Regions from separate parts of the Paenibacillus sp. FSL H7-689 genome, predicted to be linked through region 1. Evidence: riboswitches for the same ligand, from Rfam matches in the RefSeq annotation. Region 1 holds a riboswitch; the other holds the start of a gene.
The links. Region 1 has a riboswitch for glycine ahead of sdaAB (L-serine ammonia-lyase, iron-sulfur-dependent subunit beta). Riboswitches for the same ligand answer to the same signal wherever they lie in the genome.

Region 1 (16,111 bases):
GGAGTAACGGGAGCAACGGGAGCGACCGGAGCCACAGGGGTTACAGGTGCAACAGGCGTAACCGGAACAACCGGGACGGCTGGTGTAACGGGAGCAACGGGAGCGACCGGAGTCACTGGGGCTACAGGTGCGACAGGCGTAACCGGAACAACCGGGACAGCCGGAGTAACGGGAGCAACGGGAACGACCGGAGTCACTGGGGCTACAGGTGCGACAGGTGCGACGGGAACAACCGGGACGGCTGGTGTAACGGGAGCAACGGGAGCGACCGGAGTCACTGGGGCTACAGGAGCTACTGGATCGACAGCAGCTTCTGCCCCTGCGGATTCTTCCTTGTTTGCTGATAGCCAGACCACGGCGTTGGGTCTTTCATTAGTAGCTGAAACGACGATTCAGACACTTAATGTACCTGTAGTAGCAGGTCAACGCGTGAAAATCGATAATAGTACACAAGTAGCAATAGTTGTAGGGTCTAACTGGAGTATTGCGTATAACATTAATCTGAGACGTAACGGAGTGTTAATTAATCAATTGCAGCTCTCACGAACCGGTAATGCTTCGGGAACGTTGAGGTTTCTTTCCTCCAACACTTACGTGGATACATCCCCGACTACAACGACTAATGCATACACGATAAGTATCCAATTTACGACAACTAGCAACGTCACGAGTGCCTCAGCGGAAGTGAGAAATGTGAATGCTATTCGTTTCAGTTAAAATAGACATCGAACTTATGATAATTACACGTTACTTTTGTTGACATATATGATATTGTACATTACTCTATGGGTATACTTGATAAAAAATTTAGAAATATACCAATTCGAATCGAATTAAGATAATACAGCGGATGATAACGAGCGGGAGAGACCTGAGTTAGCCGAGCAATATGGCTAGTGTTCAGGCACCGAAGGAGCAAGCTGCTGCGCACCCGGCGCAGTGGTTAATCTCTCAGGTAAATGTACCATCGTTGGACGCAACTCTGGAGAGTGCGCGAATTGCGCCACCCAAGGGGTATATGATCAGTCAGACCGGTGAACTTGTCTGTAATCGCAGGCAATGCACCTTGTCGTGAGACACTGCTGATCGTGAAACTCTCAGGTATCGAGGACAGAGAGAGGGCCTGGGGCCTTCTTCTGTCCTTTTTTGATGTCATCATATCCAAAATAAGGGACATTGTGGATGGAACTCCGGGATCGAAATGACGAATACATTTTACAAATATGAATCATGATTAATAATGGAGGGTTACAAGGTGCGATTTAAAGATGTTTTCTCAATTATTGGTCCGTCGATGACGGGGCCTTCAAGTTCACATACAGCTGGTGCGGCAAGGTTAGGAAGAATTGCTCGTCAGTGGCTAGGATGTACGCCAGATCGTGCCCGGCTGACCCTGTACGGTTCATTTGCAGATACGTATCAGGGGCACGGAACAGATCTGGCACTGATCGGCGGTCTGCTGGATTATGTCACAGACGATCCGCGTATCCCGGATGCAGAGCAATACGCAGAGGAAGCGGGCATGGAGGTTGAGTTTTATACAAGTGGCCTGCCTGCTCCTCATCCAAATACGGTCAAAATTGAGTTGTGGCATGGAGAACGTGCCTGCTCCTTAATCGGTGCATCCATTGGTGGTGGAAGCGTATCCGTGCATTCGATGAATGATTTTCGTGTTCAGATTAGTGGTGAGTTTCCAACACTCGTTCTGCGACATGCGGACAAAGCAGGGGTGCTTGCATCGGTAACGTCCACGATCAGTTCATCCGGGGTTAACATCGGGTATATGCAGGTGGACCGGAAAGCCCGTGATGGCGAAGCACTTACCGCGATGGAAATGGATGGTGTGCCTAATCCTGATATGCTCAAGCGTCTAAAAGAGCTGGACCATGTGCTGGACATTCGTGTTATCGATTTGAAGAGAGGAGTTGATTCGGATGCGGTTTAAACATTTGCACGAGCTGAATACGATCTGTACAGCAGAATCCAAAACCATTGCTCAGCTGATGATCGAGGAGCAGGTTCAGGAGACCAATACACCGGAAGCGGATGTTGTGAAGCAGATGTCTGAATATTATCAGGTGATGAAGGAAGCGGTACGAAAAGGGCTAACGGAAGATACGACATCACGCAGTGGATTAACAGGTGGAGACGGCAAAAAAATGGCTGAGTACATTCGCAAGGGCGAGACTTGCTCGGGAGATGCTTCCGCACTTGCCATGGCGTATGCCCTGTGTGTATCTGAAGTGAATGCCTCCATGGGTCGGATCGTGGCAACACCAACAGCTGGTTCCTGCGGCATCATCCCCGGTGTTTTTATTAGCTCACAGGAGCGATTTGGCTGGACGGACGAACATTTGGTGAACGGGTTGTTCTGTGCGGGAGCGATTGGTTATGTTATCGCGAACAATTCATTTATCTCCGGAGCCGAGGGTGGCTGTCAGGCGGAAGTGGGTTCCGCTATCGGCATGGCTGCGGGTGCCATGGTTGAACTGCGTGGAGGTACACCGGAACAGGTCGTTCATGCCGTTGGTTTGGCGTTAAAAAATACACTGGGCCTTATCTGCGATCCGGTCGCAGGCCTTGTTGAAATCCCGTGCATCGTCCGTAATGGACTGGGTGCAGTTACGGCGCTGGCTGCGGCTGACATGGCCCTGGCCGGAGTGCGTAGTGCCATTCCGTCAGACGAAGTCATCGATGTCATGCTGGAAGTAGGCAGTGCGATGCCGAGCCGTCACCGGGAGACAGCCCAAGGTGGACTGGCCCAGACACCTACCGGCCGCAAAATGATGCAGAAGTTGGCTAAACCAAAGGCAAAGCGTGCCGAGCCTGAGGCTGAGTCCCCTGCTGAAAATGACGTAGAAACTAAGGCATAAATCGGATTGATATGAAAAGCCGGTACAAATCTTCCTGGTGAAGAGATGTATCGGCTTTTTTTGTCTTTTTCCAACGAAGAAAAACAAAAAAACATTGACGATCTATATATCGATTAGATATATTAACAACTGTCATATATCAATAAGATATATAAAAGAGCGAAACAAAACTAAAGGAGATGGATAGAATGAAAGGTATTTTCCAGACGAGTCTACTGTTTTTGAAAAACGGAGCCACCATTGTAGGTTTAATTACGGCTGTGCTGTTTCAGGTTTTTTTTAACATCATCTGGCTTAGCGGATACGACCAGGTTAACGAAAGAATGACTCAATTGGCTGTCACCATCGTGAATGAAGATGGGGTAGCGGCTGAACCAGTGGCTAAGTCTTTGGCGGCAGGTCTGAATTTCGAGATCAAACCATCTGAATCGATGCAAGAAGCACGACAGATGTTAACGGATCGGAATGTGTACATGATTATTGAGATTCCATCAGGTTTCATGCAACAGGCAGAAGACTTGTCAAAACTGATGACAGTGAAGTATGTGATGAACGAATCAAACGTGGCTACCGTGAAAAGTGTGATGCAGAACGTAGCCGCACAAGTTACAGCGACGTTGAACCGTGAAGTACAAGAGAATGGCATTCGCGGAGTGCTGAATCAGTCCGGTATGACTGCTGATCAGTCCGATGCGCTGGCGCTTGGGTTGTCTTCACGCGTGGAGGCAGAAGTGGAGCGACTGAATCCTGTTGATAATTTTTCTTTTTCCATGGTACCGATGTTGATTGTAACGGCTACGTTTACTGGAGCGATGTTGCTTGGCATGAATCTGCAGAAAGTATCTGGTGAACTGAGTAACAGGGCAGGGAAATGGGAGCGTTTCTGGGCGCGCAACATCGTTAATGTTGGTGCTGCATTTATTGTCTCGCTCGTTGGGTCGGGGATGATGCACGTTATGGGGGTATCGTCAGCAGATGGTTGGTTCATGTTATGGCTTTTCCAGTTGCTGGTCACCATATCTTTTATACTCATGGCTCAGTTGAGCTTGTTGTTGCTTGGCAATGCTGGGGCTTGGTTAAACAGTGCGCTGTTGCCTCTGCTGATGTTGTCCTCGGGCTCAACGATTCCACGCGATGTAATGTCTGAGTTCTACCAAGGGATCGGTCATTATCTGCCGGCGACCTATGCGGTAGAAGGCATGACGAACCTTGTGCTTGGGGGCAACGGGATTGGCAGGGATGTATTGTTCCTTGCAGTAATAGGGGGAGCAACGTTGACTCTGGGTGCCCTTAGCATCTGGATCAGACGCTCCGGCCCGGTACGTTCTGAAGCTCATAAGGAGGACCAGACTGCTGCTGTGCCTGTTGCTCTGAAAGCAACCGTTTCGTCATCTGAACATTGAACAAGGGGTACTGATTGTGATACGTTAAGGGGAATGGAAAGGAGCGGTACACCGATGAACACGCAGCATGTCATCCTCGGAATACTGCACAATCAGCCAAGTTCCGGATACGAGATCAAGCAGTACTTTGAACAATATTTTTCATTTTTCTTTGATGCCAGCTTTGGCACCATATATCCTACACTTGCGAAGATGGAAAAGTCAGGATTGCTGACTAAGGAATCGGTTAAGCAGGAAGGGAAACCTGATAAGAACGTGTATTCATTGACCCCTGAAGGAGCAGCGCAATTTCACGCCTATTTAATGAGTCCTTTGGAAGCTGAGGTATTTCGTTCTGATTTTCTGATGCGGTTGTATTTCGGAGAGTTGGCGGATGAAGATACCGTAACGGGTTGGATATCCAGCCAGTTGAAGCGAAAGGAAATGTTATACGCTGAACTTCAGCGCCAGATGGAAGAATTCGGCGAACGTATTTCGCCTGCACAGCGTCTGTGTCTGCAAGTGGGGCTTGTACAATATGAGGCCACCATCCAGTTGCTCAAGGAACAGCTGGTTCAGCCAGAGTAATCCATGGTCATAATGAATTACGTCAAAATCAAATAGGCACTCATCAGATCCGGAACAGGTCTGTGAGCGCCTATTTGGTTTTTTATATTCCGATGAAGTGGACCCATGTCCGGTCTTGTATAAAAGCAAATATAGCTTGGTGTTTATGTGAGACTAGTACTCAGTACAGCATATCCATACGCGGGCAGTTCAATGGCGAGTACGCCATCTTCCTTGGCGGTGCGATGGTTTCCGCCGAATAACTCGGTCCATTCCTCGTCACCGGCCTCAAGCTCGACAATAGCTGTCTCTTCTGATCGATTGAACAGAACCAGAATGCGTTCCTCCTCATTTTGTCGCTCAAATACCAGTTGGCTGCCATCGGGACGAGCCTGTAAGAAACGAACGGTGCCTTCTGCACGCAGGGCAGGATGCGCATGACGCAGGGAGATTAGTTTCTGATAAAAGTTAAACAGCTCTCGGTCTTGCTTCGCTTCATCCCATTCCATGCATTTACGGCAACCCGGATCATGTTCGCCGTCCATGCCAATCTCGTCTCCGTAATAGATGCACGGCGCGCCCATATAACTGAACTGGAATAACGCAGCCAGCTTCATCTTGCGCTGGTCGCCTTCACACAGCGTGAGCAGCCGCGGGGTATCGTGGCTGTCCAGCAAGTTAAACGCCACTTCGCTGGCCTGAAGCGGATAACGGGATAACTGTCGCCCGATGGAGTTTGCGAACTGTTCGGCGTGCATCGTATTTTTCACAAAGAAAGCATTCACGGCATCGGTAAACGGATAGTTCATGGACGCGTCGAACTGGTCGCCTTGCAGCCAGGAAGAAGACTCGTTCCATACTTCGCCCAGAATATAGGCATCCGGATTAGCCGCTTTGACTACACGGCGGAAATCACGCCAGAATGCATCATCCACTTCGTCTGCCACATCCAGCCGCCATCCGTCCGCGCCCACTTCCTTAATCCAGTACTCGGCAACCTCCAGCAGATAAGCCTTAACCTCGGAATTCTCCGTATTCAGCTTTGGCATATGCGCTTCGAATCCGAAGGTCTCATACGTTGGAATGCCGTCCTTCACGTCCAGCGGGTATTCGTGTACATGGAACCAGTCCTTGTATTTGGATTGTTCTCCGTTCTTCTGCACATCTACAAACGGCGCAAATGTCTTCCCGGAATGGTTGAACACAGCATCCAGAAGTACGCGAATTCCACGTGCGTGGCACAGCTCCACCAGTCGTTTCACGGTATCTGCGTCACCAAAGTGCCGGTCTACCCGCAGGTAGTCTTCTGTATCATATTTATGATTGGTAGTGGCTTCAAAGATGGGTGTGAAGTAGATCGCATTAATGCCAAGATCGCTGATGTAATCCAGATGGTCGATCACGCCCTGAAGGTCACCGCCGAAGAAATTGAAAGGTGTCGGCTCACCACCCCACGGCTCTACCTTTTCCGGACTAATATCCGGGTTGCCGTTGGCGAATCGTTCAGGGAAAATCTGATAAAACACCGCGTCCTTAACCCATGCAGGGGGTGTGAATACAGCTCCGGCATGAATATAAGGGAACTGGAACATACGGCCCGGGTCGTCTGGTTCTTTTTCCTGGAAGTCCGTCTCGGTCATCCAGATCTGTTCGTCTCCGTTTTTGAGCAGAAAAGAGTACTTCAGTCGGTGGTAGGGAGGTTTCACCTCACCCTCGTAATAATCGAACATGGAGTCAGAGGTAAACTTGGTTAAGGGAACCAGCGCTTTGGTTGCATCCCACGCATATTTATCCCCGGTCAGGGCATGTACCTCGGTCAGATCATTCTTTTTGGCACGCAGGCGCAGATGGATTGTATCTTGGTCATAGGCATAGGCCCAGTTTCGTTTCGGTTGATGATAGATGGCTTCCAGCAGCATAATGAAATTCCTCCCGTCAGGTGTAGAACTTGTATGTACTTGGTAGACTTGATTAATATGACATTCCCCACGTTAATGGATAAGCTATAATTAGCATGTGTGGTAACGTAAAGGCTTGAACATTGTTTCAATAAGACATGAATTCATATGTTATAGACAGCTTTTACATGATGATGCTCAGATATATCATTAACCCAATGGGGGCAGAAAGGAAACGAATATTCGGATGAAAACCAAACTGTTATATATTGAAGATGATACGGAAATTGCGACTTGGGTCAGAGCCGATCTGGAGGAGCGCGGTTATGAGGTGGTATGGCTCGGCAGTGGTGAAGGTGCAGCGGAGGCTGCTGTCGGTTGTTCACTCATTATTCTTGATGTCATGCTGCCTGGGCTGGATGGATTTACGGTGGGCCAGCGACTGAAAAAAGAACATCCCGCCGTGCCCATTGTCATGCTCTCGGCCAGAACGTCCATTGACGATAAGTTGCACGGTCTTGATTTTGCCGATGACTATGTGACCAAACCATTTCACCCCGATGAACTGGCTGCCCGGATTGAAGTACAACTGCGTAAGGCAGGAACAGCGGTCTCATCGGATACAGCCCTGAAGCTGGATCATCTCTCCATCTATGAGAAGGACAACCGGATCGTCAATGAGGAGACGGGAGATGAGATTATTTTATCGGGAAAACAGTTCCACATCTTCGCCTACCTGCTACGACATATGGGCATGATTCGAACCAAAGAGCAGATCTATGAAGCCGTCTGGAACGAGCCCTATCTGGATGGGGACAAAACTTTAATGGTACATATTCGACATCTGCGCGAAAAGCTGGAGCTTGATCCGGCCAATCCAGTAGTTATTCAGACAGTCCGTGGTGTGGGATATCGTGTGAAGAAGCCATGATTCGGTGGTTCAGAGAACGGAAGATCATGAAGGGAGAACGGAAGGGAGAACGAAGCATGGAGCAAAAGCAATCCGGGCGGCGTAAGCTTCGCTTTGGGCGGTCCTTGATGTCCAGATACATCATCCTGATCTTGGCGGCTGTATTATTTGTCCCCGTCATTCTTCCGATCATGTCCATCATATATGTTGTTGTAGTGAATAACACGAATATGAATCAAGCGGCACCTTATGGTGACGTTACCCAGATCAGTAATTTCTGGTCGCTTGAAGCGGAGAACCTGGATGGTGCTTCGGATGAAGAGATTAAGGCCCGGTTGGAGCAATTACATGGCTCGTATCCCAAATCTTCCATGTATCGTGTGAAAGCGAGCGGTGAGACCCTCTTTATTCTCGGTAGTGAAGATGTAACGCTTCTGAAATCCACGTCGCCGGATGGCAGGACAGACACGACATTGAGATGGTCACTGGATTCCGGGCAAACGGCAGAGACCCGAATTCCAGCCGAATGGAATGCGAACAATACCGTGCAATTCATGAAAGAAGCTTCCTTTCGCGATCCGTTGACCGTAGTTTCATATATTGGCGGGGGTGAAAAGGACAGAGGACAGGGCTTCATGATCATTGAAGTGCCGAGATCACTTCTGCAAATGAATCACAGTAACGGGCTGCTGGAACTTTTGTATCTCGGCATTGTAATGACCATCATCTTTCTGAGCTTCATCATGATGTCGATCCTCTTCTTCGCACGCATTCGCAAACGACTTATTCGTTTGCAGACAGCCATGATGACCACAGGCAAGGAAGGCCTCCCGCTTCCGGTAGATATCCGCCAGTCAGACGAGATCGGTCAACTGGAAGAAGCCTTCAATCAGATGGTGCATCAACTGTCCGACAGCCGTCACCGTGAACGCGAGGAGGAACAATTGCGCAAACGTCTCATTGCGGGGCTTTCCCACGATCTGCGTACCCCGCTAACGGTGATTCGTGGACATATGCATGCCTTGCACAAGGAAGAGCTGAGTGAGCAAGGTGACCGTTCATTACATCGCATGGAAGCAAAGATGGAGGACCTCGGCGGGCTCATTGACAACATGTTATCCTACAATTTGCTCACGAGTGGAAAATATACACTGAAGCTGGAAGAGAAAGATATACTGCGGATCGTCAGGGAAACGGCGGCCGCCTGGTACCCGGTCTGGGAGAAAGAGCAATTCGATATTGATATTGACCTGCCAGAGGAACCGTTGATTTGGCATATGGATGAACAGGGCATGCGCCGTATTCTTGATAATTTGTTCCAAAACGTGATCCGTCATGCCGCCAACGGGAAATATATTGGTATATCTACTCAGGAGATTCAGGGTGAGACGGCCATCGTTATTCAGGATCGGGGTCCGGGAATGCAACCGAATTCCGACACAAAAGGCACAGGTCTAGGCTTATCCATTGTAGACCTGTTGATTCGTGAGATGGGTCTGCGCAAGCGGGTAGACAGTTCCGATACGGGTGTCCAGACATATATCTACAGTGGTAAGGGAAACAGGGAAACAACAAACAGCTGAAATAGCTTTTTTAAACTAAACTTAAACTAGAGACTACTTTGGCTTTAACCTTGGAAGGTTACGATAGTTCCGAGGTGATCATACAGTGAGTGAAAATATTATTCAAACAGCGAATTTATGGAAAACATACCGGGACCGTGCAGCGGTCCGTGAACTTGATCTGCATATTAAAAAGGGAGATATCTACGGCTTCCTCGGTCCCAACGGCGCCGGCAAAACAACAACGATTCGCATGCTTCTCGGCTTGATTAAACCAACCAAAGGCGTGATCCGTGTCTTCGACAAGGACATCCGCAAGGATCGCATGGATATTTTGCGCCGTGTGGGCTCCTTGGTCGAATACCCGTCCTATTACGGACATCTGAACGCAGTAGAGAATCTGGAAACTTTGCGCCGCATCATCAATGTACCAAAATCCAGAATTGCTGAAGTGCTGTCCATTGTAGATCTGACCAAGGATGCCAAACGTTCAGTAAAGGGGTATTCCCTTGGGATGAAGCAACGTCTGGGTATTGCCAGCGCTTTGCTGGGTGAACCAGAGCTGCTGATTCTGGACGAACCAACGAATGGGCTTGATCCTGCCGGTATTCAGGAGATTCGGGAACTGATCAAACGCATGCCTCTGGAACACGGCATTACCGTTCTGGTTTCCAGCCACTTGCTGAGTGAAGTCGAACAGATGGCAAGTCGCGTTGGTATTATCCGTGAAGGCAAGATGGTGCTTCAGGATACTATCGCAAGTCTGCATAGTCAGACGGGTAGTTCTATCCGGTTAACGGTTTCCGAGCCGGAAGAGGCTATGAAGCTGGCAAAAGAACAGGGACAATTTGGTCATCAACAAGGTGCTGCATTAACGTTCCCTTATATGGATAACAGTTCAGTGGCACTGCTTGTGCGCCGATTAATTGAACAGGATCATGATGTGTATCGTGTAGAGGAACAGCGTCAGTCGCTGGAAGATCTGTTCATGCGGGTCATTGGCGAGGGGGCTTCCATATGACCGGGCGTGCATTATCGTCAGACTGGCTCAAGATTCGGGGGAAAGGGATCTGGTTTCTTGTCTTTCTGGCCCCTCTTGGATTGACAGCTATGCAGGCGCTTAATTTTGGCTTACGGTTGGACTATCTGAAAGAGCAATATGCAGATAACCTGTGGGGCGGATTGCTCGGCAATGTGGTTGTCTTTGTGCCCTTGTCTCTGATGCTGGGAGCAACCATTCTCAGCTCCATGATCGCTAATGTTGAGCATGAACAGGGATCGTGGAAACAGTTGCTCGCGATGCCCATTCCCAGACCAGCCGTGTATTTAGCCAAGTTCCTGCTTGCTTGTGTGCTGCTGGTGATCTCCTGCCTGCTGCTAACCGCAGGAATTGTGGGTCTGGGTCTGATCCTCGGATTCCATGCCAGCGAAATACCTTGGACACATGCGATCAAGCTGGGGCTATTGCCTTTGGCTGGTGCACTTCCGGTGTTGTCACTGGAGTTGTGGCTCACGATGGTTAACAAAAATCAGGCGCTTCCCGTCACCCTGGGCATCGTTCTCGCGATAACGGGTATGTTCTCACTCAGTATCTCACCAATCTTTCCGCTCGCATGGGCACAGATGGCCTGGAATGGGCCTAATCCATACCTGTATGCAGGCATGGGGGCAGGTCTAGGGTTATTAATCCTGTTGCTGGGTATGGTGCATTTTAGCCGGAAGGATGTGGCCTGATATGAGCTTTGCGACAACGTACTTCCGAATCTTGTCCGCTGAACGATTGAAAATGAGCAAATCGCCCATATGGCTCCTGATTCTTCTGAGTCCACTCATTGCGTTGCTCATCGGACTGTTGTCCACGCCATCGGGGAATTGGCAAGTATTGATGACCACGATGGTTTTCCTGCACGGATTGTTATTGTTACCGATGCTGACTGGTGTGTTTACGTCCTTTGTCTGCCGTTTTGAACATGCAGGTGGAGGGTGGAAGCAGATGCTGGTTTTGCCGCTCACACGTTCAGGTGTATATGCAGGTAAACTGACGATTGTACTCATGCTTCTGGCGGGTACGCAAGCATTATTGCTGATGTCCATTCTGCTGGCAGGCATGTTTCACGGTATTACGATGCCAGTACCTTGGGGATTCTTGGTAGGCAAACTGCTGCTTGGATTGCTGGCCTGTGTACCCTTGGCTGCCCTGCAGATGTTCGTTTCATTGGTGTGGAGCAGCTTTGCCGCACCGCTCGCACTGAATTTTGCACTGACCATACCGAATATTCTCATTGTAAACTCGGCGACATTTGGGCCGTATTATCCATGGGCACAACCAATGATTCTGATGACACCCGTGGACGGTGCAGGTTTCGGAGCCTACAATGTTCCACTGGTCACAATGCTGGCGGTTGTTGGAGGCAGTGCTGTTATTTTCATTGGAATCGGCATGATGTATTTTGCAAAAAAAGAAATCTGAATAATCTGTTACACCCTTGGTTATCGTAGATCCAAATCCTCTTTAAGCAAAACATGCAAGCTCTATTGTATGTAGGCTTCAGGAGGATTTTTTCTAATGTCTGACCCACCCATCATGAATAGTCAGCTCGCTAACGAATCTGAGGAGTCTTAATCAGGGATTTGAAGTGATCTCAGAGCTCTAAGGAACCTGAGACATGTTATATCCAATGAAACAACCGTTTGCAGTGTTTATGACAGGAGATTATGGGGATTAACGTGTCTGATGTTCCTTAAAATTTAAAAAGGGCATATGTACGCCAAATAAGATGTCCTGAGTTCTTTAGAAAATCGTTTAGCCATTCGTCAGAATCGGCTGACTTGGAATTGAATTTCAAGCTTATTAGAGGCTTACATTGATCCTTGTATAACTTGTCTTTCCTTGAAGACGTCTCCTGAGTAATATTAAAAATCCAAGTATTACCTCACACATCATGTGAATTGAATCATAGATTGCAAGCAAAATGAGACGAGAATCTGGTAAAATAAAAAAAGCTGTTTCTAGGCAGGCTTACATGGTTATTCGAGGGTAGGCCCATTTCTGTAAGGGATAATTAATCCCTGCTGTTAGATGAAGATATTGGCTGAGAAAAGAGGGGTAAGCCTTGGATATTAATAAAACGGAAACCCTGAAGCGCATTATTTCTGAGGGAAGTTCTTACCAATCATTGTTTTTTAACCACCCGGATGCCATTTATGTGATGGACATCCATGGAAACTATATTGATGCTAATCCCTCGGTTGAGCGGATGTCAGGGTATACACTGGATGGCTTGATTCGTTTGAAACGGACTCAACTCTGTCCTCCGGACAGTGAAGATTCACGCAAAGAATATATTAAAGAGGTACTGGCTGGACGTTCAGTCAGTAATTCCATAACTTTTTATCATAAAGATGGTTCCCTGAAACAGGCAGAGATAACGTATGTGCCTATAACGGAGGGAAAAGAAGTTGTAGGAATCTATGGCATTGCCAAAGATGTTACCAATATCCTGGAAGTGCAACGTGAACTTAAGGAGGCACAGGAGAAATATCAGGTGCTGGCTGACCATGCACAAGATCTGATTACAACTTGTGCTACGGATGGCGAGTTGTTATACGTTTCCCCTTCCGTGTACACCTTACTGGGTTATAAGCCGGAGGAAGTCATAGGTAAGTCCTTCAAGGATTATTGTTATTCGGGAGATTATCCGGACCCTATGGATCTTTCCAAGATCGGCAATGGCTGCAAGATGCGTGTGTTGCACAAGAAGGGACATTATATCTGGATGGAGACATTGGCGAAACCTGTGGCTGGAGAGCGTGGCGAGAGTGTCCAGATTGTAAGCATCAGCAGGGATATCACCCAGCATAAGGATGCGGAAAGACGTCTTCGGGAAAGCCGTCAGCGATACAGATCGTTGTTCGAACATAACCCGGCAGCTGTGTATTCATTGAATCTGGAAGGTAAATACAGCGCAGTGAACAGCAAACTGGTGCAAATGTTGGATATTCCGCGCAATAAGCTTATTGGCCAATCTTTTTTATCCAATCTGGATAAATGCGAAGTGCAACATGGCAAACATTATTTTGACATGGTGAAGCAAGGCGAACCGCAATATTATGAGACCCGAGTCGTCAATTCAAGTGGTCGGAAGATTGAAGTATCTGTTACGAATGTGCCCATTATTGTGGATAAGGAAATGGTGGGCGTCTATGGGATCGTGTCCGATATTACCGAGCGCAAGGAATACACGGAACGGATTCAGGAGCTCAGCAAGCAACATGAGCTGATTCTCAACACGGTTACAGAAGGAATATTTGGTTTGGATGCGGATGGAATCACCATGTTTATGAATCCAGCAGCAGCTTCGATGTTCGGTTATGAGGCGAAAGAATTCATTGGCAAAAACTCACATCCCATCATCCATCACACCCGTGCAGACGGAAGTCATTTGCCACAAGAAGAATGCCCGATCCACATGACCGTGTTGGATGGACAGATACGTTCAATCAAGGAAGATGTGTTCTGGCGTAAAGATGGCAGCAGCTTTCTGGTGCAGTATCAGGTGACGCCGATTATTGAACAGGGACAGATTCAGGGCGCGGTGGTTGTATTTAATGATGTGACTGGCGAACGTGAAATTGTACGTGCCAAAGAGACAGCTGAGCTGGCAGCTCAGGCCAAGTCGGAATTTCTGTCGATGGTTAGCCATGAGATCCGGACACCGATGAACGGGATCGTGGGGATGACAGAATTGTTGATCGGTACCGATTTATCGGAAGAACAGCGTGAATATGCCGAGATTATTCGAGACAGCGGCGATGCTCTGCTGAACATCCTTAATGATATTTTGGACTTCAGTAAGCTGGAATCGGGGAAAATGGCACTGGCTTATGAACCATTTGCATTACGCAAGATGTTGGAACAGGTTGCCGAACTGTTTAAACCGCTTGCAGATGAGAAACATCTGGAGATCAGATATCGTCTCAATCCAAGCATTCCTGAGTTCATGGTCGGTGACGCCATACGTATCCGGCAGATTCTGGTGAACTTGGTTGGCAATGCGCTCAAGTTCACAGATCAGGGAAGCATTGAGGTTGCCGTGGATATTATCAAGGGTAGAAAGCCTGAAGACAGTGTTCTTGATTTTGCGGTGCAAGATACGGGAATTGGCATCCCGGCTGACAAGCTGGATCAGTTGTTTCAGTCCTTCTCTCAACTGCATCCGGTGATTAACCGGAAGTATGGTGGTACCGGACTGGGACTGGTCATCTCCAAGCGACTCGTGGAGATCATGGGAGGTAGTATCAGTGTCGAGAGCATAGAAGGGGAAGGCTCAACCTTCCGGTTTGCTGTTCCTGCGGCGAGTGTAGATGCTTCAGCAGAACAGACAGCAAGTCAGTTCCATCATGATCGCACACGTCAAAGTGATAAGGTGGCCATGCGTATTCTGGTGGCGGAGGATCATCCGGTGAACCGGAAGATTTTGCGAGAATATCTGGAGAAGCTCGGATACCACGCAGATGTATGTACTAATGGTGTGGAGGCAATTGATGCCATCTCTCAGAATGCTTATGATATTGTCCTGATGGATATTCATATGCCTGTGATGGATGGACTGAAGGCGACAGACCTGTTACACCGCCTAATTCCACAGGATCGCATACCTCCAATCATCGCAGTTACAAGCAATGCCAAACGTGAAGATAAGGAAGCTTGTCTGGAGATTGGTATGCGTGACTTTATTAGCAAACCGGTTATGCTGAGTGAGTTGAAGCGGGTGTTACAACAGTGGGGGCCAAGGGACGAACCTCAGCTTGCACCGAATTGAACAACTACTCAAATCAATTATGAAATTGATTCATCTGGCTGTGAAAAATAATAAACACAAACATGCCAATAAGACTCCTCACATGGAATGTTATTGGCATGTTTGTGTTGGCAGACTTTTGAAGTTGAACTGAAGCATACACAGTGGAGTTGTATACGAATGGCTTATACCAATGTCAGACGATTGATGTTACCTGATAGGATTTCACAGGAATTGTTGAATTTCTCACGTTCCGTTGCATCCAGATTCAATTCGATAATCTCTTGAATACCATTGCCACCGATGATTGCAGGAACACCGACGCATACGTTATGTTGCTCGTACTCTCCGTCCAGAATAGCCGATACGGCGATGATCTTGTGTTCGTCATTGAGGATGGAACGAGTGATATGCGCGAGGGCATTGCCGATTCCGAATTGGGTAGAACCTTTACGGGTAAAGATTTCCCAGCCGGCATCCTTTGTTTTGCGTGCAATATCCTCCAGATCCAGATGTTTGAAGCGCTCCTTGTGCTGATCCATGATATGCATAATCGGTTTGCCACCGATGGTCACATGCGACCAGGCCACGAACTGTGATTCTCCATGCTCCCCGAGAGCATAACCATGCACACTGCGTGGATCGATGGAGAAGACTTCAGACAGCAGTGTTTTGAGTCGTGAAGAATCAATGGACGTGCCTGTACCGATGACGTGTTCGCGCGGGAGGCCGGATAATTTCCATACCATATAAGTTACTATGTCAACCGGATTAGCAGCGACGACAAAAATCCCGTTAAATCCACTGTTCATGATCGGGACCACGATGTCTTTGGCAATCGACTCTGCTTCCTCCAGAATATCCAGCCGTGTTTGTCCTGGCTTGGGATTCGCCCCGGCAGTTAAGATAATCACATCCATATTGCCACAATCGGCGTACGTGCCTGCATATACCTTGGTGCGGTTATGTGTGAAGTCCATACAATGGGAAAAATCCAGTGCCTGTGCTACAGCACGGTCATACGTCCGGTCCACCATCATAATTTCCCTGCATATCGATTGATTAATCATGGAATACGCACAACTCGAACCGACAAGACCCGCCCCGATCACCGCTAC
Region 2 (16,111 bases), on a different contig from region 1:
CAGCAAACCAAGATTCATTAAGCCCTGTACACCGGCAGATAATACTTTGCTAATCGCTTCTACAGCAGGCCCGATGCCCAGTAGCGCAAAAATCCCCAAGATCCCGCCAATAATACCAGCTGAGAAGTTGTTAACCAGCATTTCAAATCCGGCTTTAACTTTACCTTCAATGGATTTATCGAACTTTTTAATGATCCATGCTGCCAGTGGTCCGGCAATCATGGCACCTAGGAACATCGGGATATCACTACCCACGATGACCCCGATGGTCATAATGGCACCCACGACACCACCACGCTGACCATGCACCATCGTACCTCCGGTGTAACCAATTAACAGTGGCAGCAAATATTTGATCATCGGATCAACTAGCTGTGCAAGCGTCTCGTTAGGGAACCAGCCTGTTGGAATGAACAGAGCCGTAATTAATCCCCAGGCGATGAACGCTCCCATATTTGGCATGACCATACCACTCAGGAATCGGCCAAAACGCTGAACACCAACCCGTAGCCCACCTTTGGAATTGGACGATTGGTCCAAATTACTCATTGTATTATCCTCCTTGGATCAAGTGATTATGATTTATGAAAGGGGTATCATTTCTCCCCTGCTGTAATCCTAAGCGAGAATGCTCTCCTGTTCAATGAAATGAAAGCGTACTTTCGTCATGAACAATGATGACAACATTAGGTTATGTAATCGTTTTAATGGATGCATAATGGCTGAACCTATTGGTACACAAGGATTTTCTTGCCTATGACTTTTGTCATTTCCAGAATCATTTTCCAACCTATAGCTTGGTCCAATCAGGTGATTTACATCCACAATCTGCTTCAATCCACATTCAAAACCATTCTTGGAAAGCACAAAAAACCTGTGCAAGCATCCGGCTCACACAGGTCGAAACAATATGAAGCTCATATCATTTAATTATAAAATATATGTTAATAAGTACAAGTTCGTTGATACTATTCTTCCGTATGTTTCCGATACGCGTCTGCATTCATCAATGTAGACAATGCTGCTGTCAGATCTCCCTCAACACGGATCTCAATCATCCAGCCTTCCTCGTAAGGAGAGCTGTTCACAAGTTCAGGGAAGTCCTGCAACGAATCATTCACTGCAATAATTGAACCTGTGACGGGAGAGAACAAGTCCGAAACCGTTTTGACCGATTCGATCGTTCCAATGCTGTCCTCTGCTTTTACATTGGTTTCAAGGTCAGGCAATTCCACAAACACAATGTCACCCAGCTGATGCTGCGCGAACTCGGTAATGCCAATACGTACAGTATCCTCCCCTACGGTTTGCACCCATTCGTGCTCTTCACTGTACAGGAAATCACTTTTCAATTCGCTCATCGATATCCGCCTCGCTTTTCATTAATGAGTACATGCGTTCTTTGACCTTAACCTTTTTCCCAGAACATAGCGTATGATATTTATGAATCAAATGTCAAGATACCTCACAATTTATTTGCTGAACACCTCTAAATCCTGTAACCGGATTACACTCTTTCTTCATATACTGGTGAATATTAGAATAGTAAGCGTAGTCTTTTTAAATACACGAACAATAAAATAAAAAATAAATTAAATATTCGGTTTTAAATTATTATCAATGATATCGTTCTTGACATCAGTAGTGGATTCACGTTTTAATGAGAGGAGTAAATGTGTTTATTGGACTATGTTATACCCGCGGATGAATGTAAAGGGAGAGATTACCCGTGACACCCGATTCGGGATGTACATGAGGTAACGCCGAAGGAGTAAACCACCGATAAGCGGGGGTGAATCTCTCAGGCAAAAGGACTTTTACGGGACGCAACTCTGGAGAGCATCTATTCGCCCTGTGCGGGCGTTATGATCACCCAAGGGGAAACCTGCTGCACAACGTAGCGGGGTAACTCTCAGGTACAAGGGACAGAGCCTTAGAATACAGCGTGCTACTTGGCATGCCGATTCTTTGGCCTGTCCTTTTCCTTTTTCCCAAAAAACGAAAAACAGGATGTAGAATGGCGCTGCCATAGCTGCCTTACCATACTTATATGATGAAAATATCTAGCTGAAAATTTAAAAATACTCTGGTTCATTGATCCACGATTGTATATCCGGCCGGCTGACGGCCCATGACGAGGTGATTTGATGTCTGATTTGCTTAGAACACCACTCTTCCCACTATATCAGCAATATGAAGGCGTACGGTGCATTGATTTTGGAGGCTGGGAGCTTCCGGTACAATTTAGCGGAATCCAGAAAGAACATGAAGCGGTACGCGAGCGCGCGGGACTGTTCGATGTATCCCATATGGGCGAATTCACGGTACAGGGTGAGCAGGCTGAAGTTTTTTTGCAACAAATGATGACCAATGACGTGACCACGCTAGTTCCCGGTCAAGCCCAGTACACCCTGATGTGTTATCCAGATGGCGGTGTGGTGGATGATCTGCTCGTGTATAAGCTGGAAGATCAGCATTATATGCTTGTGGTTAACGCCTCCAACATCGACAAGGATTGGGCGTGGCTGCAAGAGCACTTGATCCCCGGCGTAAGTATGACCAACGATTCGGAGCAAACGGCGCTGCTCGCCTTGCAAGGTCCACTGGCTGTAGATATTATCGGGAAAGTTACAGATACGGATGTAAGCTCGATTGAACCGTTTCGTTTTGTGCAGGATGCTGAAGTATGTGGAGTAAAATTACTGTTGTCCCGTACCGGATATACCGGTGAAGATGGCTTTGAACTATATGTTCCTGCGGACCAGGCTGCTGTGGTCTGGAATGGATTAATGCAAGCCGGTGAAGGTCACGGACTTGTACCGACAGGCCTCGGTGCTCGGGATACACTGCGCTTTGAAGCAAAGCTCCCTCTGTATGGACAGGAATTGTCGGCAACTATCTCTCCGCTTGAAGCTGGCGTTGGCATGTTTGTGAAGCTGAATGCCGGACCTTTTATCGGACACGAAGCCTTGTTACAGCAAAAAACTGACGGGCCCGCCCGCAAACTGGTCGGCATCGAAGTGTTGGAGCGCGGTATTCCCCGCCCCCACTATCCGATTTACGCCGAAGGCGTACAGATTGGTGAAGTGACAACAGGCACGCAATCACCTACATTGAAGCGTAATCTGGGGCTTGCCCTCATCGACAGCAAATACGCTGCGCTGGGAACCCCGCTTGAGATTGAGATCCGCGGCAAGAAACTAAAAGCCGAGGTCGTGAAGACCCCTTTTCATAAACGGACACGTACGTCGAAGACACCTACTCAAGGAGCTGATCAAGCATGAGCAAGCACCGTTACATTCCCATGACTGAACAAGATCAGAGCGCCATGCTCGCAACCATCGGTGTGGATACGCTGGAAGATCTGTTTCAGGACATTCCAAAAGAGATTCGTTATCAGGGCGAGCTACCTGTATCCTCCAAACTCGATGAATATGCGCTGACACGTCACATGTCCAAACAAGCCGGCGCCAACGCCAATTTCGAAACACACGCCAGCTTCCTCGGCGCAGGCATATACGATCATCATGTTCCTTCCGTCATCAATCATGTCATTTCCCGTTCCGAGTTCTACACTGCCTACACACCTTATCAGCCTGAGATCAGCCAAGGTGAACTACAGGCCATTTTCGAATTTCAATCCTACATCTGTGAATTAACCGGTATGGCTGTAGCCAATGCCAGTATGTATGACGGTGCAACAGCTTTTGCGGAAGCCGGTAATCTGGCCGCAGCGGCAACTCGTCGCAAACAGCTCATCGTATCCCGTACCGTTCATCCGGAAGCCCGTCAGGTATTGCAGGCATATGCGCACGGACTCCGTCTGGAGATTGTTGAGATTGGTTATAAGGATGGCGTCACTGACTGGGATGCCCTGCAAACCGCCATATCAGACGATACCGCTGCTGTCATGATCCAGAGTCCGAACTTCTTTGGTGCCGTGGAAAATGTGAAGCAGGCTGCCGACCTCGTGCATGCGCACAAGGGCCTGCTTGTTGTAAGTGCAAACCCGCTATCGCTGGGTCTGCTGGAAGCCCCAGGCAAGCTGGGTGCCGACATCGTTGTAGGTGATGCGCAACCCCTTGGCATCGCCGCTTCACTCGGCGGCCCGACATGCGGATATTTCGCCGTATCCCAGCCTCATATGCGCCGAATTCCTGGCCGAATTGTAGGCCAAACAACCGATCGCAATGGCAAGCGTGGTTTTGTACTGACATTGCAAGCACGTGAACAGCACATCCGACGCGAAAAGGCGACATCCAACATCTGTTCCAACCAGGCTTTGCTTGCACTCAGCGCATCTGTGTATATGTCCATCATGGGTAAACAGGGTATGATCGATGTCTCGGATCTGAATTTGCAAAAGAGTCATTACACCCTCAATACATTAACTGCGATTCCTAGAGTTAGCCTTACTTTTAATGCACCAACATTTAATGAGTTTGTTATTAAGCTTCCTGAAGGAACCAACGTGGATACTCTTCAGTTGAAACTGCTGGATGCAGGCTTTATTGGTGGTTACGAACTCGGACGTGATTACCCGGAGCTTGCCGGACATATGCTGATTGCTGTTACCGAACGGCGCACTAAGGAAGAGATTGACGAATTCGCACGAGCATTGGAGGGATCGCTGTGACTCAAGAAACGACAACGACAACATCGTTACAAGGACAATCGGAAACAGGTACCTCAGTCTCCACTTCGGTTCAACCTGAGACGAATACAACATTTAGTGCACAGACCTTAACTCCTGCTCCGGAACAATCATTGATTTTTGAACTCAGCAGTCCTGGGCGTGTCGCTTATTCCTTACCAGAATGTGACGTTCCTCGTCAGGCTGCCGATACGTTGATTCCCCGGGAAATGCTCCGTTCGGAAGCAGCAGCACTGCCGGAAGTGTTTGAGGTAGATGTTATTCGACACTATACCGCGCTGTCCCGCCGCAACTTCGGCGTAGATAACGGATTCTATCCACTGGGCTCTTGTACGATGAAATACAATCCAAAGATTAATGAGGATGTTGCCCGTTACAACGGTTTTGCCAAAATCCATCCGTACCAGCATGAATCCAGCATTCAAGGTGCACTTGAACTGTTATATACGTTGCAAAACGACCTTGCAGGTCTGACAGGTATGGACGCTGTGACCTTGCAACCAGCAGCTGGTGCCCATGGAGAATGGACTGGACTTATGATGATTCGTGCCTACCACGAAGGTCGTGGCGAACAACGTACCAAAGTCATCGTGCCCGATTCTTCGCATGGTACCAACCCGGCAAGTGCAACCGTTGCAGGATTTGAAACTGTGACGATTCCATCCCGCGCAGACGGACTGGTCGATCTGGACGCACTCCGTGCAGCAGTCGGTTCGGATACGGCAGCATTGATGCTGACAAACCCGAATACACTTGGTTTGTTCGAGAAAGACATTCAGGAGATTGCATCCATCGTACATCAGGCTGGTGGCTTGTTGTACTACGATGGAGCCAACTCCAATGCCATTATGGGCATTACCCGTCCGGGTGATATGGGCTTTGACGTGGTGCATCTGAACTTGCACAAAACGATGAGTACACCTCATGGCGGTGGTGGACCAGGTTCCGGACCAGTTGGTGTGAAGAATCGCCTGGTTCCGTTCCTACCTAAGCCCATGGTTATCAAAAATGATGACGGTATGTATGCATTCGATCGTGAAGGCGATCAATCCATTGGTCGGGTGAAAGCCTACTACGGCAACTTCGGTATTCTGGTACGTGCCTATGCCTACATTCGCACCTATGGACCGGAAGGGTTACGCCGAGTCTCTGAATGCGCGGTACTGAATGCTAATTATATGATGGCCCGTCTCGCACCTTACTACGAGATTCCGTATCCAGGCGTATGTAAACATGAATTTGTCATGTCTGGTCGGGGTTTGAAGCAATACGGTGTGCGCACACTTGATGTTGCCAAACGATTGCTTGATTTTGGATATCACCCGCCTACGGTGTACTTCCCGCTCAACGTGGAGGAATGCATCATGATCGAGCCGACAGAAACCGAAAGTAAAGAAACGCTGGATGGCTTCATTGATACGATGATACGGATTGCCAAAGAAGCGGAAGAGACACCAGAATTGGTACTCAACGCACCTTACGGAACACCGGTCACTCGTCTGGATGAAACCACCGCCGCTCGCAAACCTGTACTGAACTGCGCTTGCAGTTAAGCACTAAGTGTATTACTAATCATGCTCTTGCTGATGTTAACTACATCAGTAAGAGCATTTTTTTGGCTAGACATTACAGGACCTTTCTCCTCGTACTCCCCTTCTAATTCCTATACGTTCGAGCAACAAAAAAAGCCAGTACCCGCTGTAACAGCGGATACCGGCAAAATCGCTGCATCAATGCAGCTCATTATCGGAAAAAGAAAAACCTCAAATCCGGAGGAAACCCCGGCAAAATTACGCTTTAATGCTTTGAACCAATTCAACGACTTGTTCAGCCGTTTGCATATCCAGAGCTTTAGCAGCCAGTTCCTGCATATCCGCACGGGACAGCTTGGTGATCTGACTACGAGCTGGCAGAATGGAGGTTGCGCTCATGCTGAACTCATCCAATCCAAGACCAAGCAACAATGGAATTGCCGTTTCGTCTCCTGCCATCTCACCACACATGCCAACCCATTTGCCTTCACGATGCGCTGCATCGATAACCATTTTAACCAAACGCAAAATGGCTGGGTTGTAAGGTTGATACAGATAAGCTACTCGTTCGTTCATACGGTCAGCAGCCATCGTGTATTGAATCAGATCGTTCGTTCCGATACTGAAGAAATCCACTTCTTTGGCAAACTGATCCGCCAGAACTGCAGTCGAAGGAATTTCGACCATGATTCCGAGTTGGATGCTGTCAGAAACAGCAATACCTTCAGCAACCAGCTTCTCTTTCTCTTCGAGCAAGACAGCTTTTGCTTCACGGAATTCACCGAGTGTTGCGATCATTGGGAACATGACACGCAGGTTTCCATGTACGCTTGCACGCAGCAATGCACGCAATTGTGTACGGAAGATATCCAGACGGTCCAAACACAGACGAACTGCGCGGAAGCCGAGGAATGGATTCATTTCTTTTGGCAGATCCAGGTATGGAAGCTCTTTGTCTCCACCGATGTCGAGTGTACGAACAACGACAGGTTTGCCTTCCATTTTTTCCAGTACCGCTTTGTAAGCATTATACTGAATGTCTTCGGAAGGAAGCTTGTCTCTGCCCATGTACAAGAACTCGGTACGGTACAGGCCTACAGCCTCGCCGCCGTTTTCCAGAACACCCGTTACGTCATTTGGTGTACCAATGTTAGCTGCAAGTTCAACATGAACGTTGTCCACCGTTACCGTTGGCTCATCACGAAGTTTTCTCCACTCTGCACGTTGTGCATCATACTGTTCCTGTTTGGCACGGTATTCAGCAATAACTTCATCAGTAGGGTTAACTAGTACGTGACCATCCAGACCGTCAACAATAATCATATCGCCTTGTTTCGCTTGAGCCAAGATGTCCTTGGTTCCAACAACAGCCGGAATCTCAAGAGAGCGAGCCATAATTGCCGAGTGAGAAGTACGTCCACCAATGTTGGTTGCAAAACCTTTAACAAATTGGCGGTTCAATTGAGCCGTGTCGGAAGGTGTTAGATCCTCCGCAAGCACAATCACTTCTTCATTGATCTCAGCCGGACTCATGAAGTCGATACCAAGCAAGTGATTTAGCACACGCTTGGTAACGTCACGCATATCTGCAGCACGTTCCTGCAGGTAAGCACTCTTCATGTTCTCAAACATGGAGATAAATTGCGATGCCGTTTCGTTCAAAGCAAATTCTGCATTGATCATGTCATCCGCAATTCTAGCTTTAACCGGATCAATCAGTTCCGGGTCATTCAAAATGAGCAAATGCGAAGCAAAAATCTCTGCTTTTTTCTCGCCAAGCTCTTGTAAAGTGCGCTCTTTGATCGCCTCAAGCTCAGCCTGGGATTTACCCAGAGCTGAGTCGAGTTTCGCGATCTCTGCGTCAACGTCGTTAATTTGGCGTTTTTCTACAGAGTAGTCAGGATGCTCCAAGATAAACGCCTTGGCGATAGCAATACCCGCCGAAGCCGCGATCCCGGAGACATTAAGCATTAATTTCGCCCAACCCTTCGTTAACCATAACGTCAGTCAAAGCTTGAAGAGCTTCAGCTTCGCCTTCGCCTTCAACGATGATGCTGATGGTGTCGCCTTGTTCCAATCCGAGGGAAAGAACACCCAGAATGGATTTCAAAGTTACTTTTTTACCGTTAGCTTCTGCAAAGGATTCTGCACCTTTGAATTTGTTTGCTGTATTAACCAGGGCTGTCGCCGGACGTGCGTGGATACCATCTTCGTCTGTAATTCTGAATGTTTGTTGCATTACAATCATCTCACTTTCAGTAGTTTGGTTTAGGCATTGCATATATTTACACTTGCTTGCCATCGTCGTAACACTTCTTATTTTATCTCAATGATTGGCTGTTCGCCAACTTTCAGCACTCCACTCTTCTTCAGAGTTACTGTGGAGCCCTCTGGCAGGTTAGTGAAAATAACTGGTGAAATGATCGAAGGAGCGTTTGCTTTGACATACTCCAGATCCACTTCCATAATCGGCTGACCTGCCGATACCAGATCACCTTCCTGTACCAGTACGTTAAAGCCTTGACCTTTCAGCTTCACCGTATTAACACCTATATGAACAAGCACTTCCTTACCACCATCGGACATGATGCCCACGGCATGTTTGCTTGGAAATACATTAAACACTTTACCATACACAGGAGAGGTTATCGTACCATCATGTGGCAAAATTGCGAATCCATCACCTGTCATTTTCTCAGCAAAGACTGGATCAGGTACGTTTGTAATGTCCAGCAATTCACCATTGACTGGCATGACGATATCCTCAGCAACGATGCGCTCGCCCTGCTCACCTTGTGCCTTCTCCTCTTCAGGAGTTGGTTTGGCAGCTGCTGGCGTTGGTGCTGGTGTTCGACCTGCAATAATATCCTGCATTTGAGATTTGATCGTGTCGGAACGTGTTCCGAAGATGGCTTGAACATTATTACCCACTTCAAGGACACCAGATGCACCCAATTGTTTCAAACGATCTTTTTTCACATTGGATTTCTCATTAACTTCGATCCGCAAACGAGTAATACAAGCGTCCAGATGTTTGATATTTTCCTTGCCACCGAAAGCTTCGAGAATGTTATGTGGCAGGTCATCCGTTGAACCAGAGCCTCCGCCAGATTCGGTTTCAGGCGTTGCATCTTCACGTCCTGGTGTTTTGAGATTGAATTTGCGAATGATAAACCGGAAACCGAAGTAATAGATCACCGCAAGAACCAATCCGACAATAATAACGTCCCACCAAGGTGTACGGTTCGGAATAATCCCGAAGATCAGGAAGTCAATGAACCCACCGGAGAAGGTCATACCGATCTTTACACCCAGAATTTGCATGGTCATGAAAGACAAACCTGCAAAGATACAGTGTACTGCAAACAGGATTGGTGCTACAAACAGGAACGAGAACTCAAGTGGCTCTGTAATCCCTGTCAGGAACGAGGTCAGCGCAGCTGAACCCATGATCCCTGCAACATACTTTTTGTGCTCCGGTCTTGCTTCATGGTACATCGCAAGTGCCGCTGCTGGCAAACCGAACATCATGAACGGGAATTTACCAACTTGGAATGTTCCTGCTGTGAGAGCAACGCCATCACGTAACTGGCTGAAGAAAATCTTCTGATCCCCACGAATAACATCTCCGGCTTTATTCACATACTCACCAAACTCAAACCAGAATGGGGAGTAGAAAATGTGATGCAAACCGAACGGAATCAATGACCGTTCCACAACTCCAAAGATGAACGCCGACAAGGTCGGACTTGTATCTACCATGAAGTGAGATACAGCATTCAGTCCATTTTGAATCGGAGGCCAGATAATCACCAGAAGCAACCCGATTACAAGGGATACTACCGATGTGATAATCGGAACGAAACGTTTACCTGCAAAGAAACCGAGGTAAGACGGCAGTTCGATTTTGAAAAATCGATTGTAACACAGCGCGGCGGCAATACCTATGATAATACCTCCGAACACGCCTGTACTTAATGTTGGGATACCCAAGATGCTGGCATAACCCGGTACTTCACCGATCATTGCCGGAGTAACACCTACTGCAGATCCTAATGTAACATTCATGACCAGGTAACCGATGATCGCTGCAAGACCTGCAACGCCTTCGCCACCAGCCAATCCGACAGCTACGCCGACGGCGAACAGCAATGCCAGATTATCAAATACGATCTGACCTGCGTTCATCATAATTGTTGCGATCGAGTTCACCCAAGGGGTGTCGAGCGCCGTTACATATTGCAAGAAATCTGGATTAACCAGCATGTTACCAATTCCGAGCAGCAAACCTGCCGCAGGTAGAATGGCTACAGGCAGCATGAGAGCTTTACCTACTCTTTGCAATACACCAAAAAGCTTTTTGAACATCGCGTCGTTTCTCCCTTTCGTCTAATTTATATGTTGTGATGCAAGCAAGGGAACACAAAAAAGGCATGAATTAATAAAGTAAACTGTGCCAACCTTGGGGTATAGCATACCCTGTGCAAGGAAAGAACAATCACACTTTAATTAACTCATGCCTGATCGAGTCAGTAACACGTCGCTTATGTTTATTCAGTTGCTTGATTACGGAAACCATTGTAGCACCAGTTCTAATCTATTGCAAGCCTTTACACCAAAAAAATAAATTCCACATTCCATCACTGGAATGATCTCACTTATTCTCTTCTTCCTTCCGCTGATTCAGCCTTTGCAGATGAATGGTCAGATAACCTACCTCTGCAGGATAAACCGGCAGTTTCAGTCTTTTCTCCATTACTTTGGTCAGTTTCCATGCAAGCGAGTACATTTCGGGATACTCTAACTTAAGTAGGGAATCCAACTTATGAAGCTCTTCCACTTTGTCTCCACGGCGAACACGCTCAAGGGCAAAACGAAGATGCGTCAGCAAACGAGAGTAATCCAGCGATTCCGTTTCAAACGAATAATCGAGTTGATCAGACACCAGGTTCACCAAATCAGTGATCAATTGTGAATGCTCACGTACCTGGGATATATTTTGATTGGTCATTGCGCTATAGATATGGAGGGCAACAAAACCAATCTCATCCATCCCCAGATCTACACCCATTTTCTCTTTGATCAGACGAACAGCGTATTCTCCCATTCGATATTCTTCAGGATAAATCTCGCGGGTTTCATATAAAAATGGATTTTGTATGATAATGCCCTGCTCCTTGCGTTTTAACGCGAAAGAAATGTGATCGGTTAATGCAATATGGATATGTTCATTCAGAGGAACGTCCGTACGCTCTGCAATATACGTAATAACTTCGTTAATAATCTCGATCAGTGCTTCATCCACCTGTGGAAGAAGCTGTTTGTACTGCTCTTGCTCCTGCTGGTTTTTCAAAATGAACATTTTCTCCACAGCCATCAATGGAATGTGATCACTCGGTTTTCGGTTAAAGCCAATGCCTTTACCAATAACAACGACTTCCCCGTGTTCTGGATGCTGTGCAATGATTACATTATTATTTAGCGCTTTATCTACATGCAAGTTGCTCATTGTTTGCACCTCTTTTTCACACCATCTTAGGTGTGATTAAGTCACACCCTGTTACGAACGAAAAGACACCCGGAGCGGGCAAACCGCGCCGGACGTCTCGCTTAAAAAGTAACAAAAATTCGCCTTAAGGTCAATAGAGCAACCATGCAAGATTCGAAGTGCTTCTTACTCGTCAACTCCAGCTCTTTCCACAATCTTGTCGATTATAGAAGGAGTTGTAACAGCCTCGCTCTGTTGAATGGCAACTGGCGCAGGTGTTTTAGACTTCGTAAGGCCCTTAATCAGCTGCTCTACATCGATGCCGGATACACTTTTGAGCATCTCTGGAGCGGTCGCCATAAGTTCGGTAACATAGTTACTCACTCGTGCTGCACCTTCACCTTTACCTGTATCTACCACCGTCAGTTTATCAATGGATGCAATTGGCTCTGCAATTTTACCAGCCAGTTCAGGCAGCATTTTGACAATGATATCGAGTACAGCTGCTTCGCCAAACTTCTGGAACGCTTCGGCCAGTTTTTCTTTTGCTTCTGCTTCTGCAAGACCACGCAAACGAATAACTTCTGCATCTGCTGTACCTTTGGCAAGTTCCGCATCCGCCATGGCCTGACCTTCAAGTCGCTTCTGCTCAGCTGTTGCTTTGGCATGTGTTTCGATGGAATACTGTACTGCATCGGCTTCACGCATTCTTTTGGCTTTATCCGCTTCGGCAGCCTGCTCTACCGCATAACGATCCGCTTCTGCCTTTTTCTTCACTTCGGCATCGTATTGCTTCTCACGTACGACGATTTCTTTTTCCTGGAGATCGATCTCACGTTCTTTACGAACGAGTTCAACCTTCATTTCTTCTTCCACCACGGTCTGTCTCGCACGAGCTTCATGGATATGGTAAGCCTGGTCGGCTTCCGCTTTGGCTGTATCCTGATCCCGCTTAAACGTGGCTACTTTCAGTTCTTTCTCTTTGGCTGCCTCAGCGATATTGGTATCACGCAGCAACTCTGCTTTTTGACCCTGCTCTTCCGCATTAGCCTTCTGAATACGTGCATCACGCATCGCTTCCGCTTCAGCTATCTCGGCATCACGCTTCACTGCCGCAATTCTCGGTTTACCAAGAGCATCCAAGTAGCCCTGTTTATCACGAACATCCTTGATGGTAAATGAGACAATTTGAAGGCCCATTTTCTTCAGATCTCTAGCTGCTACGCCTTGAACCTCTTGCGCAAACCGATCTCGGTTACGATATACTTCTTCCACCGTCATCGTACCAAGGATGGCCCGCAAATGTCCCTCCAGAACCTCCTGTGCTTCGCTTCTCAGCGCTTCTACAGGTTTACCGATGAATTGCTCAGCTGCCGTAGCAACGTCCTCTACAGCGCCCCCTACCTTGATAATAGCGACACCGTCAGCGATAACCGGAACACCCTGTTCCGTGTACACTTCAGGTGTGGAGACATCCAGCTTATGGGATAACAAGGAGATAAATTCGGATTGCTGGAATATCGGCAGGATAAATGCACCGCCACCACGAACAATTTTAATTTTCCGTCCAGAATCATCATCGGAGATATTTTTGCTACCCAGGAATGATCCCGTAACGATCATCGCCTCATCCGGTCCAACCGTTTTGTATCTCGCCCAGAAAGCCAAACCTAAAATTAGAATGACACCGACTACAACTATAGGAATCAGCAATACATCCCAATTCAAATTCAAATTATCCATTCCACATCTCTCCCCTTATTCATTCATGATGAGTGCTTAAACTACTTAGGTGATAAGAATACTTTATAAATCTTTAAGTACATTTTCATCCCATTCCGACACACGCAGTACACCATCTACAACATCCACTACGACAACACGGGCTCCCGCCGCAATGGGGAGGTGTTCAAAACTGGATGCCGTTTGAATCGTACTGCCGGAAGCAAAACGAATCATCACTTCGCCAAAACCTTTTTCCGGCACCGGAATGGTGATTTCCCCAATTTTCCCAGATAACTCTTTCATTGAAAACGCAATCGAGACATCGCTGTTACGCATCGGTTTGATATATGCGAAGAATACCAGCATGGCTGCAGCAATACCTATAAGCAGGGATAATATTAGACCCGACATCGCACTTAATGAACTATAACGTGTTAACATAATGCCTGCCCCACCGAAGGTTGTAATGGAACCAGCTAACACAACGGGTTTGAAAAAATCAAGACCTGGCATTTCGAAGGCTCCGTCCAGCAAGCCGTCAATCAAGTCACCAAGCACAAGGCTGACAACCGCAAATATTGCTCCTCCGATCAGACACCCCCAATAAATTGTCTCCATCCCCTGTTCCTCCTCTCTCTGCCGCAAATTCATCCTAACTGGGCATTCCACATGTAAATAAATACGTAGCTAACATCAAAATGTTTCAAAATCTTTCCTCAAATGTATTCTGAACCCGATAATGGGTATTATCACGACATTCTGTTCTTCTTGCTTCATGTTCCTCCATCATTCACGTGTACAGCCCGAATACATGAAAAAACCGCAAGGCCCCCATGAAGGAGACTTGCGGTTTATTGGACAACAGGATGTGTCCGTTCACTTGTCAGTGATTATAGAATTACAGAGAAGCCGTGTAGATGGATACAACATCTTCCCGTTGCAGTTTCTTGAAATTACCGAATGGGCCAAACAGCATCGCTTTGTCTGCCATTACGTCGATCTGGCTATCATCGATATCGTAATCAGCCAAACGGTTAGGTGCACCAATGGATGTCCAGAATTTGCTGAGCGCATCGATACCTTCTTCGGCAATCTGTCTGTCCGACTTGCCTTCAGGGTTCACTTCGAATACATTAATTGCCAGACGTTTGAATCGATCCACATTCACGTCCAGGTTATGTTTCATCCAGTGTGGGAACAAGATTGCAAGTCCACCGCCGTGTGGGATATCATACACTGCGGAAACCGCATGTTCAATATTATGTGTTGCCCAATCTCCTGCGAGACCCATATTCAGCACGCCATTCAGTGCCATTGTTCCGCAATACAGAATTGTTTCGCGCAGTTCAAAGTTCTCCAGGTCTTCAACCAGACGTGGCGCTGCTTCCATGACAGTACGCAGAATCGTCTCACAGAAGCCGAGTTGAACCGGTGTATTGGCATCCAGATGGAAGTAATGCTCCAATACGTGGGACATCATATCCACCATGCCGTATACCGTTTGGTCCAGCGGAACAGTGTATGTATTCACCGGATCCAGGATAGAGAATGCAGGGAATGAGTATGCGCTACCCCAGCCCAATTTTTCTTGTGTATCCTGATTCGTAATAACCGAACCGGAGTTCATCTCCGAACCAGTTGCCGCCATGGTCAATACGGTACCGAGTGGAAGAGCGTCCTGTGCAACGGCTTTGCGCTGAGCAAAATCCCACATATCGCCATCATATTTGGCACCTACAGCAATAGCTTTGGAGCAGTCCAGTACACTGCCGCCACCTACAGCGAGGATCAGGTCGATGTTATTTGTTTTACAGAGGTCTACCCCTTTATGCACCGTAGAAAGACGTGGGTTAGGTTCCACACCTGCCAGTTCAGTCACTTCTGCTCCAGCTTCCTTAAGCAAACCGATCACTTGATCGTACAGACCACTGCGTTTGATACTGCCGCCACCATATACAAGCAGAACCCGTTTACCGTATTTCGGCACTTCTGTCTTTAATGCTTCCAGTTGTCCTTTGCCGAAAATCAGCCGGGTTGGATTATAGAATTGGAAAGATCTCATATCTATTGTCGCCTCCAATGGAGTTTAGTATTTTTGTGCAACTCCAATTATAGTACCCTGTTTATAGAAAAACAAATCGATAGTCACTCACTTTATAACAACCCGTTAATCTCCAAATGAGCTCGAAACATCTCGCTAGATGAAGGCAAATTTTCAGCATCCACCCATGTTTCTGTGGCCCATAATCCAGCCTGTTTGAATGCCCGCGGACAATGGATAAAACACTCTTCCACATCTACAATGACAGCCGCACCTATGGTTTTACCACTCCAGCCCATACTGGCGATGAATTCCTCATCCTTGGTAATGGATGCTGTGCCATTAATACGCAGCACTTCATTCATACCCGGAATCAAAAAGAGCATACCAATACCAGGGTTCGACAACATGTTCAACAACGAGTCTATCCGCCGATTGCCTGGGCGTTCGGGATAAACGAGCCGATATGTATCATAGACTTTCACAAATCCTGCTCCATCACCCCGAGGTGACACATCACTTTTTCCATCACGATCGGAGGTGGAGAGGAAAAATAATGGTGACATGGATATAAAGTTCTGAACATGTGAATCCACAAATGAAATTGCCTTGTTACGCACATGTTCATGCGGTTCACCCACCATGCCTTGCAGTTCCTCAGCATCTGTAAT

Region 2: it holds a riboswitch for glycine, as region 1 does, so the genes downstream of both, gcvT (glycine cleavage system aminomethyltransferase GcvT) here and sdaAB (L-serine ammonia-lyase, iron-sulfur-dependent subunit beta) in region 1, are expected to answer to the same signal.

The regions. Positions count from the first base shown of each region.
Region 1 is NZ_ASPU01000010.1:103,425-119,535, reverse strand. It holds partial or broken gene C170_RS29975 (collagen-like triple helix repeat-containing protein) at 1-717, shown strand; glycine riboswitch at 852-976, shown strand; glycine riboswitch at 981-1,116, shown strand; gene sdaAB (L-serine ammonia-lyase, iron-sulfur-dependent subunit beta) at 1,256-1,945, shown strand; gene sdaAA (L-serine ammonia-lyase, iron-sulfur-dependent, subunit alpha) at 1,935-2,873, shown strand; gene C170_RS06450 (YhgE/Pip domain-containing protein) at 3,062-4,276, shown strand; gene C170_RS06445 (helix-turn-helix transcriptional regulator) at 4,331-4,843, shown strand; gene C170_RS06440 (alpha-glycosidase) at 4,987-6,741, opposite strand; gene C170_RS06435 (response regulator transcription factor) at 6,968-7,651, shown strand; gene C170_RS06430 (HAMP domain-containing sensor histidine kinase) at 7,708-9,213, shown strand; gene C170_RS06425 (ABC transporter ATP-binding protein) at 9,299-10,213, shown strand; gene C170_RS06420 (ABC transporter permease) at 10,210-10,926, shown strand; gene C170_RS06415 (ABC transporter permease) at 10,928-11,662, shown strand; gene C170_RS06410 (PAS domain S-box protein) at 12,306-15,014, shown strand; gene C170_RS06405 (L-lactate dehydrogenase) at 15,179-16,111, opposite strand, start outside.
Region 2 is NZ_ASPU01000066.1:80,903-97,013, reverse strand. It holds gene C170_RS28640 (PTS mannitol transporter subunit IICB) at 1-549, opposite strand, end outside; gene gcvH (glycine cleavage system protein GcvH) at 969-1,361, opposite strand; glycine riboswitch at 1,705-1,827, shown strand; glycine riboswitch at 1,831-1,931, shown strand; gene gcvT (glycine cleavage system aminomethyltransferase GcvT) at 2,148-3,284, shown strand; gene gcvPA (aminomethyl-transferring glycine dehydrogenase subunit GcvPA) at 3,281-4,636, shown strand; gene gcvPB (aminomethyl-transferring glycine dehydrogenase subunit GcvPB) at 4,768-6,207, shown strand; gene ptsP (phosphoenolpyruvate--protein phosphotransferase) at 6,445-8,157, opposite strand; gene C170_RS28610 (HPr family phosphocarrier protein) at 8,150-8,425, opposite strand; gene ptsG (glucose-specific PTS transporter subunit IIBC) at 8,503-10,554, opposite strand; gene glcT (glucose PTS transporter transcription antiterminator GlcT) at 10,841-11,695, opposite strand; gene C170_RS28595 (flotillin family protein) at 11,861-13,417, opposite strand; gene C170_RS28590 (hypothetical protein) at 13,481-14,017, opposite strand; gene C170_RS28585 (iron-containing alcohol dehydrogenase) at 14,298-15,461, opposite strand; gene C170_RS28580 (MSMEG_1061 family FMN-dependent PPOX-type flavoprotein) at 15,554-16,111, opposite strand, start outside.